One region of the Glutamicibacter soli genome, then DNA from elsewhere that is predicted to be linked to it. Evidence: riboswitches for the same ligand, from Rfam matches in the RefSeq annotation. Region 1 holds a riboswitch; each other region holds the start of a gene.

Region 1 (4,195 bases):
TCACTTGCCGTGGGCCCGGACCAGCAGCGTCGATTCCTGACACTGGGAATCCACCTCTTCCATTACCACTCCAGCCCGCTGGCAGTTTTGATCCGGAAGGCCAATCCGGAGTACGGGAAGCCCGAAGCTGCATTGGAGATCCTGTCCCCCGACGAACAGGTGACCGACGCATTCCTCAAGGAATTTCGCAACGGGTTGCGCACCTCGAGCATCTTCAAGGGCCAGGTCATCTCGTTCAAGGGCAACGAGTACCAGGAATCGAACGCCGGAGTCGCCTTCCACCGGCGCGAACCCTTCCCGCGCGAACAGCTCGTGCTGCCCGACGGCCTGCGTGAACGCATTGAGGAACAAGTCCTCGGCGTCGGAACCCACCGCGATGTCCTGACTGCGCTCGGTGCGCATCTCAAACGCGGTGTCCTGCTCTACGGCCCGCCGGGCACCGGGAAAACCCACACCGTCAGGTATCTGGCCTCGGCGGCTGAAGACCACACTGTCATCCTGCTCAACGGCGATTCGTTGGCCTACATCTCCCAAGCCGCCGCCATGGCGCGGGCGCTGCAGCCATCGATCGTCGTACTGGAAGATTGTGACCTGATCGCCGAAGACCGCAGCTTCAGCCACGGCCCCCAGCCGCTGCTTTTCGAAGTCCTCGACACCATGGACGGCCTGGAACCGGACGCGGACGTCACCTTCCTGCTGACCACGAACCGCGTGGATTCCCTGGAGCGCGCCTTGGTGCAGCGCCCCGGGCGCATCGATCTTGCAGTGGAGATTCCACGCCCGGATCTCGAAGGACGTATTGCCCTGCTCGAACTATACGCAGCCAAGCTGAAGCCCAGCTCCGACACCGTGCAACAGCTTGCGCACCTTGTCGATGGAACGACTGCCTCGTTCACCAGGGAATTGGTTCGCCGATCCATCCTCAACGCGGCAGTCGCGAACCAGGCTCCGGGTGACGCCCATCTGCTCGAAGCCGCCGCGGAGCTTATGGGCGATGCGGCCACTCTCACGCGAAACTTCCTCGGGGGAACCAACGACCCGGATCTTGACGAGCCGGAAGAATTCAGCGAAGACGCATCCTTCGGATGGTTCCCCGGGGTGGCAGGGAGCTACGAAGCGCCCAGCGGATTTGGACAAGATCCGGAAGCTGAACAGGACGGCGGCAGCAAGGGGTTGTAGGCCGCGCCTTCCTCCTTGCCGGGGAGGAATATCCCCCTGCTGCGCCAGCGCACCGCATCGTTGCCGCTTGAAGGCGTTCCTGCCGTGGGGCGATTCAGTTGGTGATCCCTTGATGGAGCGGGTCACCGTAAATAAACTGCTGAAGCGCGGCAGATGGCCGGCCGAAGAGCAACCGTTGCGGAAACTCCGCCCATTCCTCCGGTTCCAGCTGCACAACATGCGCCGGGTAGCAGCGGTCCACCAGAACCGCCCCACCCCGCTCATCGCGTTGCAGTTCCTTGTAGAGCTGCCCTGCCCTCGGGTTGGGCGCCAAGATGCCCAGCCGTCTCATCCGATCTTCGAGGCGAAGCAGGTCCTCCGGACTCTTGCAACGCCGACGTGCGTGCGCTGCTGCTTCCCTGATTCCCAAACTGACGGCCCAATACAGTTCAGGTGTGAAGCCTGCGGCGATCCAGCGGAGGATGTAGTTCTGCAGGTGTTCCGGCGTCTCGCTGAGCTTGCCGCTGGCGAATTCCCCGCTGCGGGTTGCCTGCCGGTAAGCCGACTGCTCGACCGGACGTTCTCCGAAAAATGGGTAGTCCATGACCACGCTGTTCCACAGCCGTTCCTGCAGGGTGCCTTCTGGGTGATTGATCGAGAATTCTGGGTTCTGCATTGTTGTTCGCTCCTGCTCAGGGAGCCGGCCGAGCACCTATTGTGCCGGACTGGCCCACCGACTTACCCGGGACTTTTGTCCGGGTCGGTTCTTCCCCTGGGGCACCCCGCTCGATGAGGAGGGTTGCCGTGCGACCAGCCAGGTACTTTGCGTCGCAGCTCTTGAACTTGGAATCCAGCCTAACCCGCAGCTACCGACAGTATGGCCGCGGCGCCGGATACAGCAGATCCGGTGCCCATGCCTTCACAGGTACGGACACCGGATCAGCCATCGACTCTGGTGGACAAGTCCACCTTTGACTGCAGTTCGCTCGGTGCTAGCGGTCGACCTCGGTGCAGATGCAGAAGCGATTGCCCTGGGCGTCGGTGATGACGGTGAAGGACGGCACGGCATCGCCGTCGGAGTGGGCGCCAACTTCTTCCAGCTTCGTGAGCACCGGACCGCTTTCCGAATACGGAACCCACACGTCCAAGTGCAGCCGGTTCGTATTGGGAGTGTCGGTTTTCTGGAACCAGATCGCCGGGCCGCGACCGTGGGGATCGGCGATGCTGCCGTCCTCCAGCGACTTGTACCCAAGCCCGGCGGCCCATTGCTCCGCGATCTCCTGGGGCTTGTCGGTGTCGATGGCAATCTCCACTGCGCGGATCAGGTCGACGCGGGGTTTGGCCCTGAGGGCCGCGGCCCGCTCGGAGATCTTGCTGGCCAGCGCAATGTCGCGGGTGGTGACCTGGCCGCCGGCGTCATGGGAGGTGGTTGTCACGAACACGCGGTTGTAGCGCCAGTCCACGTCGGGGTGGTGGTTGTCCATCTCTGCGGCGCTTGCGATATCGCTGAAAAGCTCGATCGCGGCCGCGGAGGTCTTGGTCTCGAAAACCGCGGCAATGGCTCCGGGGATCTGGCGCCACTGCGGCATCCCCTGGAGGTATTCGTTGAGCTGGTCTTGGGCAATTACGTCCTGTGCAGGCATGCGTTTCTCCTTTCTCCGGCAACCTTCCCACCCGAGGGGGCGAAGTTCAATGGACCTGCGCAGACTGCCAGAAACAACGGACGGTTGCGGCGTACTGGATAACTGCTGTGAACATCCGTCTTCCGTGGAGAGCGGCACCGGCCGCGGCTAATCTCGGCAAATATGGGCACAAGGAGTTTTGATGACTAATATTCACAACGCCAAGGTCTCTGATTCAACGTTGGACGATGTCATTGACGAGACTGCTCACCGCACGCGACGCATCGTGAGCCGGATCATCATCCTCATCGTCGCAGCCATCGTCGCGGCCGCGGCGCTTGGAGCGTTCGATGTGGAATCCAGCACCGACCAGTCCGAGGACCGTATGCAAGTCCACGTGCGCCACCCGTTGGTGGCGCGGGCAGGCAATGAGGTCGAGCTGGAAATACTTGTCAGTTCCGACGAACCGCTGCCCGATACCTGTAAGCTGCGCCTCGCCGAGGACTACCTGTTGTTCTTCGAGGACTTGGCGGTCTTCCCGGACCCGGAATCGCAAAGTTCCGACGCGGCCGGTGCGGTGGAATTCGAGGTTGCTCCCCAACCCGGGGCCACGCAAATGCTGGTTCGCATCACAGGCCGGGCCTCTGACCAGTGGGACTTGCGCACCGACGGGAACCTCGAGGTCGAAGTCGGCGCTTCCACCGTCAACGTACCGTTCACCACCTGGAGGGTTCCCTAATGGAAATTGTCATTCGCGCCGCCATCGCCTTCGTGGTCCTGTGGCTGGTGACCCGTGCCGCAGGCCGTTCCACCCTGGGCGAGCTGAGCTCGTTCGAGTTGATCCTGTTCGTCGCCCTCGGGGACCTGGTGCAGCAGGGCATCACCATGGAAGACCGGTCGCTGACTGGAAGCCTATTGGCCGCGCTCACCATGATCGTCCTGGCAGTGGTCCTGTCCTATGCCAATATGCGCTGGCCCAGGATCGGAAAACTCACCCTGGGCCGGCCCATCGTGCTCGTGCGTGACGGCGTGATCGACCGGCGGGCATTGAGCGGGGAACGCATCGGCCTCGACGAGTTGAGCATGCTGGCACGCCATGCGGGGATCGAGGAATACAGCTCGATCAGGCTCGCCATCCTGGAGTCCAACGGAAAGGTCTCCTTCTTCACCAAGGAAGCAGAGGCCAAGCCATGAGCGTCAATACCGAAAGCAAGTTGAAGAAGGGCATCACCGGCCCCCTGCTGTACCTGTTCATCCTCGGCGACATCCTGGGAGCCGGCGTGTACGCGCTGGTGGGCGAGGTGGCCGCGGAAGCAGGCGGAGCCATTTGGGCCCCGTTGCTCGTCGCCTTGATTCTGGCGCTGCTCACGGCCACCTCCTATGCGGAGCTGGTCACGAAATATCCCAGGGCGGGC
Region 2 (4,195 bases), 430 kb from region 1:
CCGAGGCCGCCGGCAACAAGCAGCTGGATGACGGTGACCCTGCCCAGGTTGACCTTGCCGGCGTAGAAGCCAATCAACAGGATTTCTGCGGCCATGGGCAGGGTGCTGGCCAAGGTTGCGATCTCTCCAGGGCCCAAGCCCAGGGTGACGGCACCCGGTCCAGCCAGCAGCAGTAGTCCGACAAAGGCGAGACCCGCCCCGAGCAAAACCATCGTGTGGGGGCGCTGGCGAAAGACCAGCCATTGCAACAGCGGAACCATCGGCACGTACAGCGCTGTCAGGAACGCCGAAGTGCTGCTATTGATGGTTTGAAGCCCTTGGGTCTGCAGCCCATAACCCAGGAAGATCATCACGCCGATGGCCGTTCCGGCCCATAACTCCCTGCCGGTGATCCTGCGGAGCGACTTCGAGAAAATGGCCGCGGCGACCAAGCCTGCGATGACAAATCGGACGCCGACAAAGAACATCGGTCCGCTGTGGCGCATGGCCAAGTGAATCAGCAGGAAAGTTCCGCCCCAAACGGACGTGATGGCAAGGAGGGCGGCATCTTGCCTGCTGAGTGAAAAATTTTCCCGTATGGCAGAAATGTGCACCATTCTGCACATCATATAGTGCAGAATAGTGCACATGCAAGATTCCAGTGACTCTCCGGTTCTCCGCAACGTTGGATCCAATCTCCGCGACTTCCGAAAACGCGCGGGACTGAGCCAGGCAATTCTTGCGCAGCGCTCGGGGGTCAGCCGACGCACGATCATCAACCTCGAAGCCGGCGAGGCGAATATCAGCCTGGCGGGACTCGACCAATTGGCGGAAGCGCTGGGAATTCGCTTCGTTGATCTGGTGACCGCGCCTACTGCGGCCCGTTCCGAAATCAATGAACTGGCGTGGAAGGGGAGTAGTCCGCAGAGTCGGGCGATGCTGCTGGGGTCGGCCCCCGCCAGCGAAGAGGTGCAATTGTGGACGTGGGTGCTTGCGCCCGGCGAACGATATGACGCCCAGCCCGATCCCCAAGGCTGGTCGGAAATGATCTTGGTAGTTCACGGCAAGCTGCTCATTGAGTTCGCCTCGACGGTCCTGGACCTGAACGCGGGGGAACATGCAACCTACCCCAGTTCGCAGTCCTATTCCTACGTGAATGCCGGCGCGGAACCGGTGAAGTTCGTTCGAAACGTCATTTCGTGACGGGCGGGCTGGCCGCCAGCGCGGCGGTACTTCTGGCGGAAGAATCGCTGTGGACCGCCCGGGGGTGTCCGGGGAGTCGGGTTCTGCAAGTCTGTGGGGGCTTGGGCGACGCCTGCCCTCGGCATGGCAGATGTACGAAGCCAGCGGCTTGATTGCCTTGGCCCGCTGCATTCTTTGAAATCAAACCGCACAAGTTGGCTGGAGATGCGTGCAAAATGACTGAAACTTCCGAATAAAAGGATGATCGGAACACGGAAATTACCGAAGAAGTCGAACAATTTCTTGAATATTGCGATTTGAGAAGTGAAATGTTTGACCGTGCGGCGTAACGAGCAATATGGTTTTAACCAGAATCAAGAGCGTCAGCTATAAGCCCTGGCTTGCTGGCCGGCAACCCTCTCAACGGTAGTGGGGTGCTCCAGGTGAGGATTCGGTCCCACGCAAGAACGCGTGGCACAAGTACCGCACATCGAGTGTGCAAACATCTGGCAGCGCGCAGAAGTGAACTCCACGGGCTGTTGCCGGACGTTCCCGCTCGTTGGGCACGACCCGAAGGAATCGAGCCATGTCTTTGAATCAGGATCTTGACCCGCTGACCCTGCGCAAGGTTTTCGCGCAGCATCCATCAGGCGTCGCCGCACTCTGCGCCGTCATTGACGGGGAGAAAACCGGCCTCGTCGCGTCGTCCTTTACCGTCGGAGTATCGCTGGAGCCAGCCCTGGTCATGTTCGCGGTGCAGAAAACCTCCAACACCTGGCCCAAGCTGCGTGCCGCGGAGCGTATCGGCGTCTCGGTGCTCAGCGAGCGCAACGACGGGATTTGCGGGCAGATCGCCTCAAAGCACGGCGACCGCTTTGCCGGCGTAGATACCCATGAGACTGAGCAAGCCGCCCTGTTCATCCAGGAATCCACCCTCTGGCTGGAGACCTCGATCTACAACGAAGTGGAAGCCGGCGACCATTGGGTGATCTTCCTGGAGGTCCACGGTCATGACTTCTCCAACCATTCCCCGCAGATCTTCCACGATTCGCGATTTCACTCACTGCCAGTGCCCGAACTCGTTTAACTGACATCACCAGACGCTGCGGCGCGAAGAATCATCCTTCGCGCCGCAGCGTTTTTAATTCCAAACTGCGCAGCTCCGGGCCCGGATGCCCGGTATCCATGGACTGGAGTTCGCCGACCTGCGGGTTTCCACCGCTCATCACGCGATTATGACGGAGCTGCTATCCACAGCACTATCCACAGCTTTGTGGATAGCCTGTTGATTGGGGTTGATAACTTGTGAAAAACACCTTGATTCCGGGATTTTGGCTGTTGATAACGTTTTCGGAGCCTGTGTGCAGTGGAAAAAATTAACTCTCTATCCACAGCTGTGAAAACATAAATACCCAAGTCAAGTTCTAATGTCCGGCATTTAAGTGGGGTAATCCACAGGATTATCCCCACGTAGTGAACAGGGGAATCCACAGGAGGTTGTAGGTTATCCACATATTCTGTGGATATCAGGGTTTACCTCTGTTAATAACCCACCTAGTGTTGGCACTGGGAAAGACTATCCACAAGGGCTCCGGGCCCAACTGTCGGTTGGTGCTGACACGATGGACAGTTGCCGACATGGCAAAAGTGGTTTCCCGGCGGGTACATAGGGGATGGAAGTGTCTGTAATGAGCGCAGAGCCGATCTACGAAGAGCGAGCATCGGATGCGGGGCGCAAGCCGCCGCAGGATATCGAAGCCGAGATGTCGGTTCTTGGCGGCATGATGCTCTCCAAGGACGCCATTGCCGATGTCGTCGAAGTCCTTCGCGGCACCGACTTCTACCGTCCCGCCCATGAAGCAATCTACGAGGCGGTCATCGACCTGTACGGCCGCGGCGAGCCCGCGGATGCCGTGACCGTGGCCGACCTGCTGACCAAGCGCAACGAGATCGCTCGCGTCGGCGGAGCCGCCTACCTGCACAATCTGATCCAGCAGGTGCCGACCGCCGCGAACGCCGGCTACTACGCGGAAATCGTGCGCGAACGCGCCGTGCTGCGCCGCCTGGTGGACGCCGGAACCCGTATCGTCCAGATGGGCTACTCGCCCGACGGCGAGGTGGATGCCATCGTCAACGAGGCGCAGGCCGAGGTCTACAAGGTCTCCGAGAACCGCGGCAGCGAAGACTACGTGCGGCTGTCCGAAATCATCGAGGGTACCGTCGACGAGATCGAGAACGCCGCCAACGCCGGCGACGGCATCACCGGCGTGCCCACCGGCTTCTACGAGTTCGACGAGCTGACCCAGGGCCTGAAGGGCGGCCAGATGATCATCATCGCGGCCCGCCCCGCCGTGGGCAAGTCGACGTTCGCGCTGGACTTCGCCCGTTCCGCGGCCATCAAGCACAACATGGCCACCGTGTTCTTCTCCCTGGAAATGGGCCGCAACGAGATCGCAATGCGCCTGCTCTCGGCGGAAGCATCCATCCAGCTGCAGGACCTGCGCAAGGGCTCGGTGGAGGACGCGCAGTGGACCAAGATCGCGACCACCATGGGCCGGCTGAACGAGGCCCCGCTGTTCATCGACGATTCGCCGAACATGTCCATGATGGAAATCCGCGCCAAGTGCCGACGCCTGAAGCAGCGCAACGAGTTGCGCATGATCATCCTCGACTATCTGCAGCTGATGAGTTCGGGCAAGCGTGTGGAATCGCGCCAGCAGGAAGTCTCCGAGTTCTCGCGTAACCTCAAGCTGCTGGCCAAGGAGCTCGACGTGCCGCTGATTGCGCTGTCGCAGCTGAACCGTGGTTCCGAGCAGCGTACCGATAAGCGGCCCATGGTCTCGGACCTTCGCGAATCGGGCTCGATCGAGCAGGACGCCGACATGGTCATCCTGCTGCACCGCGACGATGTGTACGACAAGGAGAACCGTCCGGGCGAAGCCGACGTGATCATCGCGAAGCACCGTGCAGGTCCCACCAAGACCATCACCGTGGCATTCCAGGGACATTACTCGCGCTTCAGCAACATGTCCTC
Region 3 (4,195 bases), 140 kb from region 1:
GCCGCCGGGGTAGTGTGGCAGATCGCTTGCGATGTCACCAACCCGCTATTGGGCGAGAACGGCGCCGCAGCGATCTTCGGGCCGCAAAAGGGTGCTTCCCTGAAGGATGTCGCAACCCTCGACGCCGGGCTGGGCCGGCTGGCCGATGTGCTGGAAACCGCCACCGGCCGGGTGCTGCGCGACCGAGAAGGCATGGGCGCCGCCGGAGGCCTGGCCTTCAGCCTGGGCAGCTACTTCGCGGTCGACCTGGTCCCCGGGTGGGAGCTGGTCGCCCGGGTGCTGGACGCCCACCGCATCATGGGCGGCGCGGATCTGGTCATCACCGGCGAGGGCCGGCTGGACTCGCAGTCCCTGCAGGGCAAGGTGGTATCCGGGGTACTGCAGGCCGCCGGGGGAGACGTTATCGTGATCGCCGGATCGGTCAGCCTGGAAGACCAGGTTTTGGCCGACGCCGGAATCCTCGCGGCCTACTCGATCGCTCCGGGCCCGGCGAGTTTGGCCGAGCTGTCCGCCGACGCGCTGAAGCTGCTGGAGCGCACCGCGTTCAGCGTCGCACGGACCTACCTGCGCTGAAGCGCTCGCTGTCGCTTTGCGCAAAACCCTTGCCACCGTCGAGGACCGATGCCTAGCGTGGGAGGCAGCGCGGCAACCGCCGCGACCTTCGTCGGAGAAAGGGCCAGCATGGCAACCGTGAAAGTCGGAGAAGAGAACACCACCGATATCGAGCTGTACTACGAGGACCACGGCTCCGGGCAGCCGGTGGTGCTGATCCACGGCTACCCGCTGGACGGATCCTCCTGGGAGCTGCAGACCGCGGCGCTGCTCGGCGCCGGCTACCGGGTCATCACCTACGACCGCCGCGGCTTCGGCAAGAGCTCCAAGGCGGCCGTCGGCTACGACTACGACACCTTCGCCGCCGACCTGCACACGCTGCTGGAAACGCTTGACGTGAAGGACGCAGTGCTGGTGGGCTTCTCCATGGGCACCGGCGAGGTAGCCCGCTACCTGTCCACCTACGGCTCGGCCCGCGTCGCGAAGGCCGCCTTCCTCGGCTCGCTGGAACCGTTCATCCTGCAAACCGATGACAACCCCGAGGGTGTGCCGCAGGATGCGCTGGACCCGATGGCCGAGGCCGCCAAAACCGACCGCTACGCGTTCTTCAGCAGCTTCTTCGAGAACTTCTTCAACACCGAGACCTTCCTGGGCAACCGGCTGAGCGAAGAGGCGCTGGCCGCGAACAAGGCCCTGGCCTATGCCGCCTCGCCCTACGCCTCGGTCGCGGCCCAGTACACCTGGACCACCGACTTCCGCGCCGACATCCCGAAGATCGACGTGCCCGCGCTGATCGTGCACGGCACCGCCGACCGGATCCTGCCCGTGGACGTCACCGGCCGGCGCTTCGCCGAGGCGCTGCCCGCCGCCGAGTACCACGAGGTGGATGGCGCCCCGCACGGGCTGTTGTGGACCCACGCCAAGGAGGTCAACGACCTGCTGCTCGGCTTCCTCTCCCGCTAGCAGCAAGGCCCGCCGGGCCCGGGCACTGCGTGCGCCAATATGACGTCGTGCGACGGCTGGATGCTGCCGCGCGCCGTCGCGATCTGGGCCCGGCGCGGGTTCCAAACTCCCAATATGACGCAGTTTTGCGGTGCGTTCCGCCGCGTGACGGGGCGGTTCCCTCCGGCTTCGGCGGCGTGCTTGAATCGGTGCACACCATCCAGAGCGGCTGAGAGACCTGGCTCCGCGACGCCGCAGCAAGCCTGCAATCCGCAGGGAGTGCTAACGCCAGGTTCGATGGAGCCCGGGCCGCGTCCCGGTATCCCTCGGAAGTCCAATTCCAAGGAGCCCGATCATGACCGTCACCGCATTGCCCCGCGTCCCGTACACCGGCACCGCCAGCGAGGCCGAACTGGAGCGCTGGCGCGCCGTCGCCCGCCAGGTTGCCGGCACCCTGGCCGCCGACGCGCTGGCCCGCGACCGCGCCAACGCGCAGCCCTTCGCCGAGGTGAAGCTGCTGCGCGAGGCAGGGCTGCTGGAGCTGCTGGTCCCTGCCGAGTTCGGCGGAGCCGGCGGGCACTTCGAGACCGCCTTCGAGGTCATCCGCATCCTGGCCGCCGCCGACGGGTCGATCTCCCAGCTGCTGGCCTACCACTACATCAACCAGTCTTCCATCGCGTTCTACGCCCCGGCCGAGGCGCAGGCCGACTGGTGGCGGCGCACCGTGGAGGGAAGCTGGCTGTGGGGCGACTCGGTCAACCCGGTGGACCCGAACCTGGTGCTGACCCGCGAGGGCGATGGCTACCGGCTGAACGGGGCCAAGCGCTTCTCCACCGGCTCCGGGGTGGGCGAGGTCATCGTCGTCAACGCCCAGGTCGAAGGCACCGGCGAGCTGCTGGCCTTCGTGGTCCCGCGCGATGCGCAGGGGCTGGAGATCGTCGACGACTGGGACTATCTGGGCCAGCGGCTGAGCGCCTCGAACTCGCTGGTGTACCGCAACGTGCGCATCGAGCCGTCCGACGTGCTGGGCCCGGTCACCGACGAGCCGGTGGCCACCCTGCTCACCCCGGGCATCCAGCTGGCCTTCGCGAACTTCTACCTGGGCATCGCGGAGGGCGCGCTGGCGCGGGGCCGGCAGATTCTGCTGGGGCGCACCAACGCCTGGTTCCTCTCGCAGGCCGAAACCTATTCGCAGGACGTCGTCTTCCAGCGCACCGTGGGGGAGCTGAAGGCCCGCACTGCCGCGGTGGCCGCGCTGGCGGAGAAGCTGGGCCGCCGCTTCGATCAGGTGCTGGGCGGGGCAGTCAGCCAGCCGCAGCGCGCCGAGTTGGCGGTGGCGATCGCGGAGCTGAAGGTCGTGGCCAGCGAGGCCGGCGTGGAGGTCGCCAACCGCATCTTCGAGGTCACCGGATCCTCCTCCACCAAGAGCGACGTCGGGCTTGACCTGTTCTGGCGCAACGTGCGCACGCACTCGCTGCACGACCCGGTGGACTACAAGAAGATCGAGGTCGGCGCCTACTTCCTGCGCGGCGAATCGCAGCCGCTCTCGCTGTACACCTAGACACTGGACGCCTACGCCACCCTGCCTGCAACACCGATTGGAACACCAGATGATCGCCCTGTCCACATCCCGCCTGGCGGGGCTGCGCGAACGCTTCGCCCCGCACTTCCAGGCCATCGCCGACGGCGCCGCCGACCGCGACCGCACCGGCGAACTGCCCTACCGCGAGGTCGCCGACCTCGCCGCCGCCGGTTTCGGCGCGATCCGCGTCCCGGAATCCCACGGCGGCGCCGGCGCCACCTTGCCCGAGCTGTTCGAACTGCTCACCGACCTGGCCGCCGCCGACTCCAACATCGCCCAGGCGCTGCGCGCGCACTTCGCGTTCGTGGAGGACCGGCTGGTCGCCGCCCCGGGTCCGGCGCGCGATACCTGGCTGGCCCGCTTCGCCGCCGGCCAGCTGGCCGGCAACTCCTGGACGGAGGTCGGAGCGGTGACAGTGGGCGAGGTGGCCACCAAGGTCAGCCCTGACGGTTCCGGCGGCTTCACGATCACCGGCGCCAAGTACTACTCCACCGGATCGATCTTCGCCGACTGGCTTGACACCTACGCGCAGCGCACCGACACCGGAACCCGCGTCATCGCCGCGGTCTCCCGACACCAGCCGGGCGTGGCCCTGGCCGACGACTGGGACGGCTTCGGCCAGCGCACCACCGGCACCGGCACCTCCACCTTCACCGGCGCGGCGGTGGAGGAGCTGATCGAGTTCGACACCCGCTTCAAGTACCAGACCGCGTTCTACCAGCAGGTGCTGCTGGCGGTGCTCGCCGGCTCCGCCAAGGCCGCCGAACGCGAGTTCGCCGCGCAGCTGGCGGCCCGCAAGCGCACCTTCAGCCACGCCGCGGCCAACATCGCCGGGCAGGATCCGCAGCTGCTGCAGGTCATCGGCGAGGTCTCCGCGGCCGCCTTCGCCGCGGCGGCCACCGTGGAACGCGTCTCCCACGCCCTGCAGGGCGCCTACGAGTCGGCGATCGCGCTGCACTCCGGCGGCTCGATCCAGGAGGACGAGGCCGCCAACGACGCGGCCGAGCTCGCCTCCGCCCAGGGTCAGGTGGTGCTGACCCCGCTGGTGCTCACCGCGCTCACCCACGCCTTCGACGCGCTGGCCGCCTCCGCCACCAGCGTGTCCAAGAACCTCGACCG
Region 4 (4,195 bases), 760 kb from region 1:
AACCCGGATCTGATCATCGGCTCCCAGCTGCGCGCAGACAAGCTGTACAGCCAGCTCAACCAGATCGCCCCGACCGTCTTCTCCATCCGCCCGGGCTTCCCGTGGAAGGAGAACTTCCTGCTGGCCGGCGAGGCGCTGGGCGAGGAAACCAAGGCGGTTTCCGTGCTGAACGACTACCAGGCCAAGGCCACCGCGCTGAACGAGGACGTCGAGGGCGATCCGAAGATCTCGCTGCTGCGCTTCATGCCGGAGAAGATCCGCCTGTATGCCAACAAGTCTCTGATCGGCGTGATCCTGGCCGACGCCGGATTCTCTCGTCCGGACAACCAGGACATCGACGACCTGGCCGCAGAAATCTCCGCGGAGAACCTGGCGGATGCCGACTCCGACTGGCTGTTCTACACCTCCTACGGAACCCCGGAAGCCACCGGCGAGAAGGCCGCGGTGGAAGGTCCGCTCTGGGGCCAGATGCAGGCGGTCAAGGACGGCCAGGCCATCCGCGTGAACGACGACGTCTGGTTCCTGGGCCTGGGCCCGACCGGCGCCAACCAGATCCTGGACGACCTGCGCGGCTACTTGGTCAAGTAGCGCCGAAAAAGACAACACAGCGGTGCCGCCCTTCATTCAGAAGGGCGGCACCGCCGTGTTCGTCCCGGAGATTCCCTAGGCCAGCAGCTGGCGCTTGGAGGAAATCACGCCGGTGTTGAATCCGGCCAGGCGCAGCCCGCCGTGGAAGCGGGCATGCTCGATCTTCACGCAGCGGTCCATGACCACGTTCAGGCCCGCGGCCTCGGCACGGTGGGCCACTTCTTCATGCCAGGTGCCCAGCTGCAGCCACAGGGTCTTCGCCCCGACCGCCAGCGCCTCGTCCAGCACGCCCGGGATGTCCTCGTGCTTGCGGAACACCTCGACCAGGTCCGGGGACTCCGGCAGGTCGGCCAGCGACTTGTACACCGGCTGGCCCAGGATCTCGTCCAGCACCGGGTTGATGAAGTACACCTTGTACTTCGAGGAGGACAGCAGGTAGGTGGCCACGAAGTAGCTGGCCCGCGAGGGCTTGTTCGAGGCGCCGACAATCGCGATGGTCTTGGTGTCGCGCAGGATGTTCAGGCGCTGCGCGGCGCCCGGGCCCTGCCAGGTGCGTTCAGCGGTGCTCATTAGTTCGCTCCCTTCGAAGCGGCGGGAACGGCGCAGGATGCTCCGTCGTAGGCCGGTGCCGCGAAGTCGGACTCCAGCGTGCCTTCCTGCGAGGCGGCCAGCGCCTGGTCGAGGTCCCAGAGGATGTCCTCGACGTCCTCCAGGCCGACCGACAGGCGGATCAGGTCTTCCGGAACGCCGGCGGCGACCAGCTGTTCGGCGCTGAGCTGCTGGTGGGTGGTTGAGGCGGGGTGCAGCACCAGGGTGCGGGCGTCGCCGATGTTCGCCAGGTGGCTTGCCAGCTGCAGCGCGTCGATGAACTTGGCGCCGGCCTCGCGGCCGCCCTTGACGCCGAAGCTGAAGACCGAGCCGACGCCCATCGGCAGCAGCTTGGCTGCCTGCTCGTGCTGCGGGTGGGATTCCAGCCCCGCGTAGTTCACGTAGGTGACTCGCTCGTCGGCTTCCAGCCAGGCGGCGACCTGCTTGGCGTTGGAAAGGTGGTTGTCCATGCGCTGGGGCAGGGTCTCCAAGCCCTGCAGCAGCTGGAAGGCCGACTGCGCCGGCAGCGCCGGGCCGAAGTCGCGCAGCTGCTCGCTGCGCAGCTTGGTCAGGAAACCGTATTCGCCGAAGTTGGCCCACCAGGAGACGTTGCCGTAGCTGGCCACCGGCTCGGTCATGGTCGGGAACTTGCCGTTGCCCCAGTTGAAGGTGCCTGATTCGATGACCACGCCACCCAGGGTCGTGCCGTGGCCGCCGATGAACTTGGTGGCCGAGTGGATCACGATGTCCGCGCCGTGCTCGATCGGGCGCAGGATGTACGGCGGAGTCAGCGTGGAGTCGACCACCAGCGGGATGTCGTGGCGGTGCGCCACCTCGGCCAGTCCGGCCAGGTCCGCGATGTCTCCGGAAGGGTTGGCCACGACCTCGGTGTAGACGGCCTTGGTGTTCTCGCCGATCGCCGCCTCGAAATCGGCCGGGTCGTTGGAGTCGACGAAGGTGGTGTCGATGCCGAAGCGGCGCAGCGAGACGTCCAGCTGCGTAATGGTGCCGCCGTAGAGCTTGGCCGAGGCCACGATGTGGTCGCCGGCCTGGGCCAGCGCGGCGAAGGTGACGAACTCCGCGGCCATGCCGGAGCCGGTGGCTACCGCGCCGAGGCCGCCTTCCAGCGAGGCCATGCGTTCCTCGAACGCGGCAACGGTCGGGTTGCCGATGCGCGAATAGATGTTCCCGTACTTCTGCAGGGCGAACAGGTTCGCGGCATCGTCGGCGTCCTTGAAGACGAACGAGGTGCTCTGGTAGATCGGCACCGCGCGGGCGCCGTGCTCGGCATCGGGGGTGCCTCCGGCGTGCAGCGCGCGGGTGCGGAATCCAAACTTGTGGTCTGCCATGGTGGCTTATGACTCCTTGTCGATACGTTCTTGGCCTCCGTGCCGAACACGGAAGCCATCGAGGCAGGAATCCCGGTCAATGTCGCTTGAACGCCGGGTAGGCGGAAAGCAGCTCCATCGTTTCTGGCGGTAGCACCGTATCCACCGGCTGTGGCAGGTTGCTGCGGCGTCATCGAACCAGATCTCTCGGCCGCTCGGGATGGTTGTAACAATCTTCGCAACATGACCGAAAATGACCCAACTATGAGTCGTAACGTTGCGTATTGCTTCCCTCGCCACAGATTCTTCGATACCTTTGCGCTGCGCTTATGCTCGAGTCATGGACACCGCGCTGGCATTGGTACGACATGGGCAGACCGACTGGAACCTGGCTGGCCGCCTGCAGGGCCGCACCGATATCGAGCTGAACGAGACCGGACGCCACCAAGCACGCAGCCTGGGGCGCTTCCTGAAGGGCAAAGGCTGGGATCTGCTGCTGGCCTCCCCGCTGGCCCGCGCCCAACAGACTGCGGCGCTGATCGCCGAGCAGCTTGGGGCGGAGACCGGACCGGCGGTGCACACCCTGACCGAGCGCAGTTTCGGCCCGCTGGAGGGGCGCATCATGGCCGAGGTCAGCGATCTGGAAGCCGCCGAGGTGCAGCACGAACTGGAAACCCACCAGCAGATCCTTGACCGGGCGCTGCCTGCGCTGCTCCAGCTGGTGCAGGAGCACGCGGGGCGCAGGATCATGGTCGTCAGCCACGGCGCGACCATGCGCACTATCCGCGACGCGCTCGCCGGAAGCCGGCAGCCCCAGGGCGTGGAGAACGGCGAAGTGATCGACATCGACCTGAAGCGGCTGGAAGAAATCGCCGCTGACTTGGACACGGTGCGCCTGTAGCTGGCTTCTCCGATTGCGCCTTGGCGCCGCGGAGCAAAAAATTTTCGCTCCCGACCTCACAAACGGCGCCTGCGGTACGTTTACAAGGTGAGAGCCCGCAAGGGGAAGCAGCTGCCGGGAGAGCCATGCAGATACCGTTCGAACGGATTGTCCAGGACCATGGGCTGGCCGTGCTGCGTGTGTGCCGTGCCCTGCTGGATGAGCATCGCGCCCAGGATGCGTGGTCGGAAACGTTCCTAGCCGCGCTCAAGGCCTATCCGGATCTGCCGGATGATGCCAACGTGCAGGCCTGGCTGGTCACCATCGCCCATCGCAAGGCCATCGACGAACTGCGCAAGAACCCGTCCGAGGTGTTGGCCGAGGTGCTGCCCGAGACAGAAGTCGGGCAGGCGGGACGGCCCGAAGCCAGGATCATGGATGGAGAACTGTGGCAGGCGGTCAAGGCGCTGCCTCAGAAGCAGCGTTTCGTGCTCGCCTACCGGTACCTGGGCGGGTTGAGCTACGCGCAGATCTCGCAGATCCTTTCAGGTTCCGAAGCGGCCGCCCGCCGCGCGGGCAGCGACGGAATCAAGAACCTGCGTGCCCATTGGAAGCACGCGCAGATGCTGGAGGAGTTGTCATGAGCGAACGGACTACCGCCTTCCCGGCGACGCAGGACGAAGAGCGGATCCTGGCCGAATTGAACAAAAAATTTGTTCATGATGCCCGCCGCCAGCAGTTGATCGAGATCTCCTACCGCATTGTCGACAGCCCGATCGGAGGGCTGCTGCTGGCCTCCACGGAGGCCGGG

Evidence for each region. A riboswitch is a leader RNA that binds a small molecule or an ion and turns the genes downstream of it on or off. The one in region 1 is predicted to bind S-adenosylmethionine.
Region 2: linked by a shared signal. The riboswitch ahead of ACTX90_RS17995 (flavin reductase family protein) and the one ahead of ACTX90_RS15915 (hypothetical protein) in region 1 are both predicted to bind S-adenosylmethionine.
Region 3: linked by a shared signal. The riboswitch ahead of ACTX90_RS16575 (acyl-CoA dehydrogenase family protein) and the one ahead of ACTX90_RS15915 (hypothetical protein) in region 1 are both predicted to bind S-adenosylmethionine.
Region 4: linked by a shared signal. The riboswitch ahead of ACTX90_RS01325 (O-acetylhomoserine aminocarboxypropyltransferase/cysteine synthase family protein) and the one ahead of ACTX90_RS15915 (hypothetical protein) in region 1 are both predicted to bind S-adenosylmethionine.

The regions. Positions count from the first base shown of each region.
Region 1 covers NZ_CM125969.1:3,355,927-3,360,121, forward strand. The annotation lists gene ACTX90_RS15910 (AAA family ATPase) at 1-1,179, shown strand, start outside; gene ACTX90_RS15915 (hypothetical protein) at 1,274-1,834, opposite strand; SAM riboswitch class IV at 1,888-2,001, opposite strand; gene ACTX90_RS15920 (4a-hydroxytetrahydrobiopterin dehydratase) at 2,151-2,801, opposite strand; gene ACTX90_RS15925 (hypothetical protein) at 2,983-3,519, shown strand; gene ACTX90_RS15930 (DUF421 domain-containing protein) at 3,519-3,974, shown strand; gene ACTX90_RS15935 (APC family permease) at 3,971-4,195, shown strand, end outside.
Region 2 covers NZ_CM125969.1:3,790,759-3,794,953, reverse strand. The annotation lists gene ACTX90_RS18005 (DMT family transporter) at 1-485, opposite strand, end outside; gene ACTX90_RS18000 (helix-turn-helix domain-containing protein) at 628-1,182, shown strand; SAM riboswitch class IV at 1,534-1,650, shown strand; gene ACTX90_RS17995 (flavin reductase family protein) at 1,748-2,248, shown strand; gene dnaB (replicative DNA helicase) at 2,850-4,195, shown strand, end outside.
Region 3 covers NZ_CM125969.1:3,499,701-3,503,895, reverse strand. The annotation lists gene ACTX90_RS16585 (glycerate kinase) at 1-573, shown strand, start outside; gene ACTX90_RS16580 (alpha/beta fold hydrolase) at 682-1,515, shown strand; SAM riboswitch class I at 1,708-1,798, shown strand; gene ACTX90_RS16575 (acyl-CoA dehydrogenase family protein) at 1,850-3,055, shown strand; gene ACTX90_RS16570 (acyl-CoA dehydrogenase family protein) at 3,105-4,195, shown strand, end outside.
Region 4 covers NZ_CM125969.1:257,978-262,172, forward strand. The annotation lists gene ACTX90_RS01315 (ABC transporter substrate-binding protein) at 1-588, shown strand, start outside; gene ACTX90_RS01320 (CoA-binding protein) at 664-1,158, opposite strand; gene ACTX90_RS01325 (O-acetylhomoserine aminocarboxypropyltransferase/cysteine synthase family protein) at 1,158-2,525, opposite strand; SAM riboswitch class I at 2,637-2,731, opposite strand; gene ACTX90_RS01330 (histidine phosphatase family protein) at 2,845-3,405, shown strand; gene ACTX90_RS01335 (RNA polymerase sigma factor) at 3,531-4,028, shown strand; gene ACTX90_RS01340 (methylated-DNA--[protein]-cysteine S-methyltransferase) at 4,025-4,195, shown strand, end outside.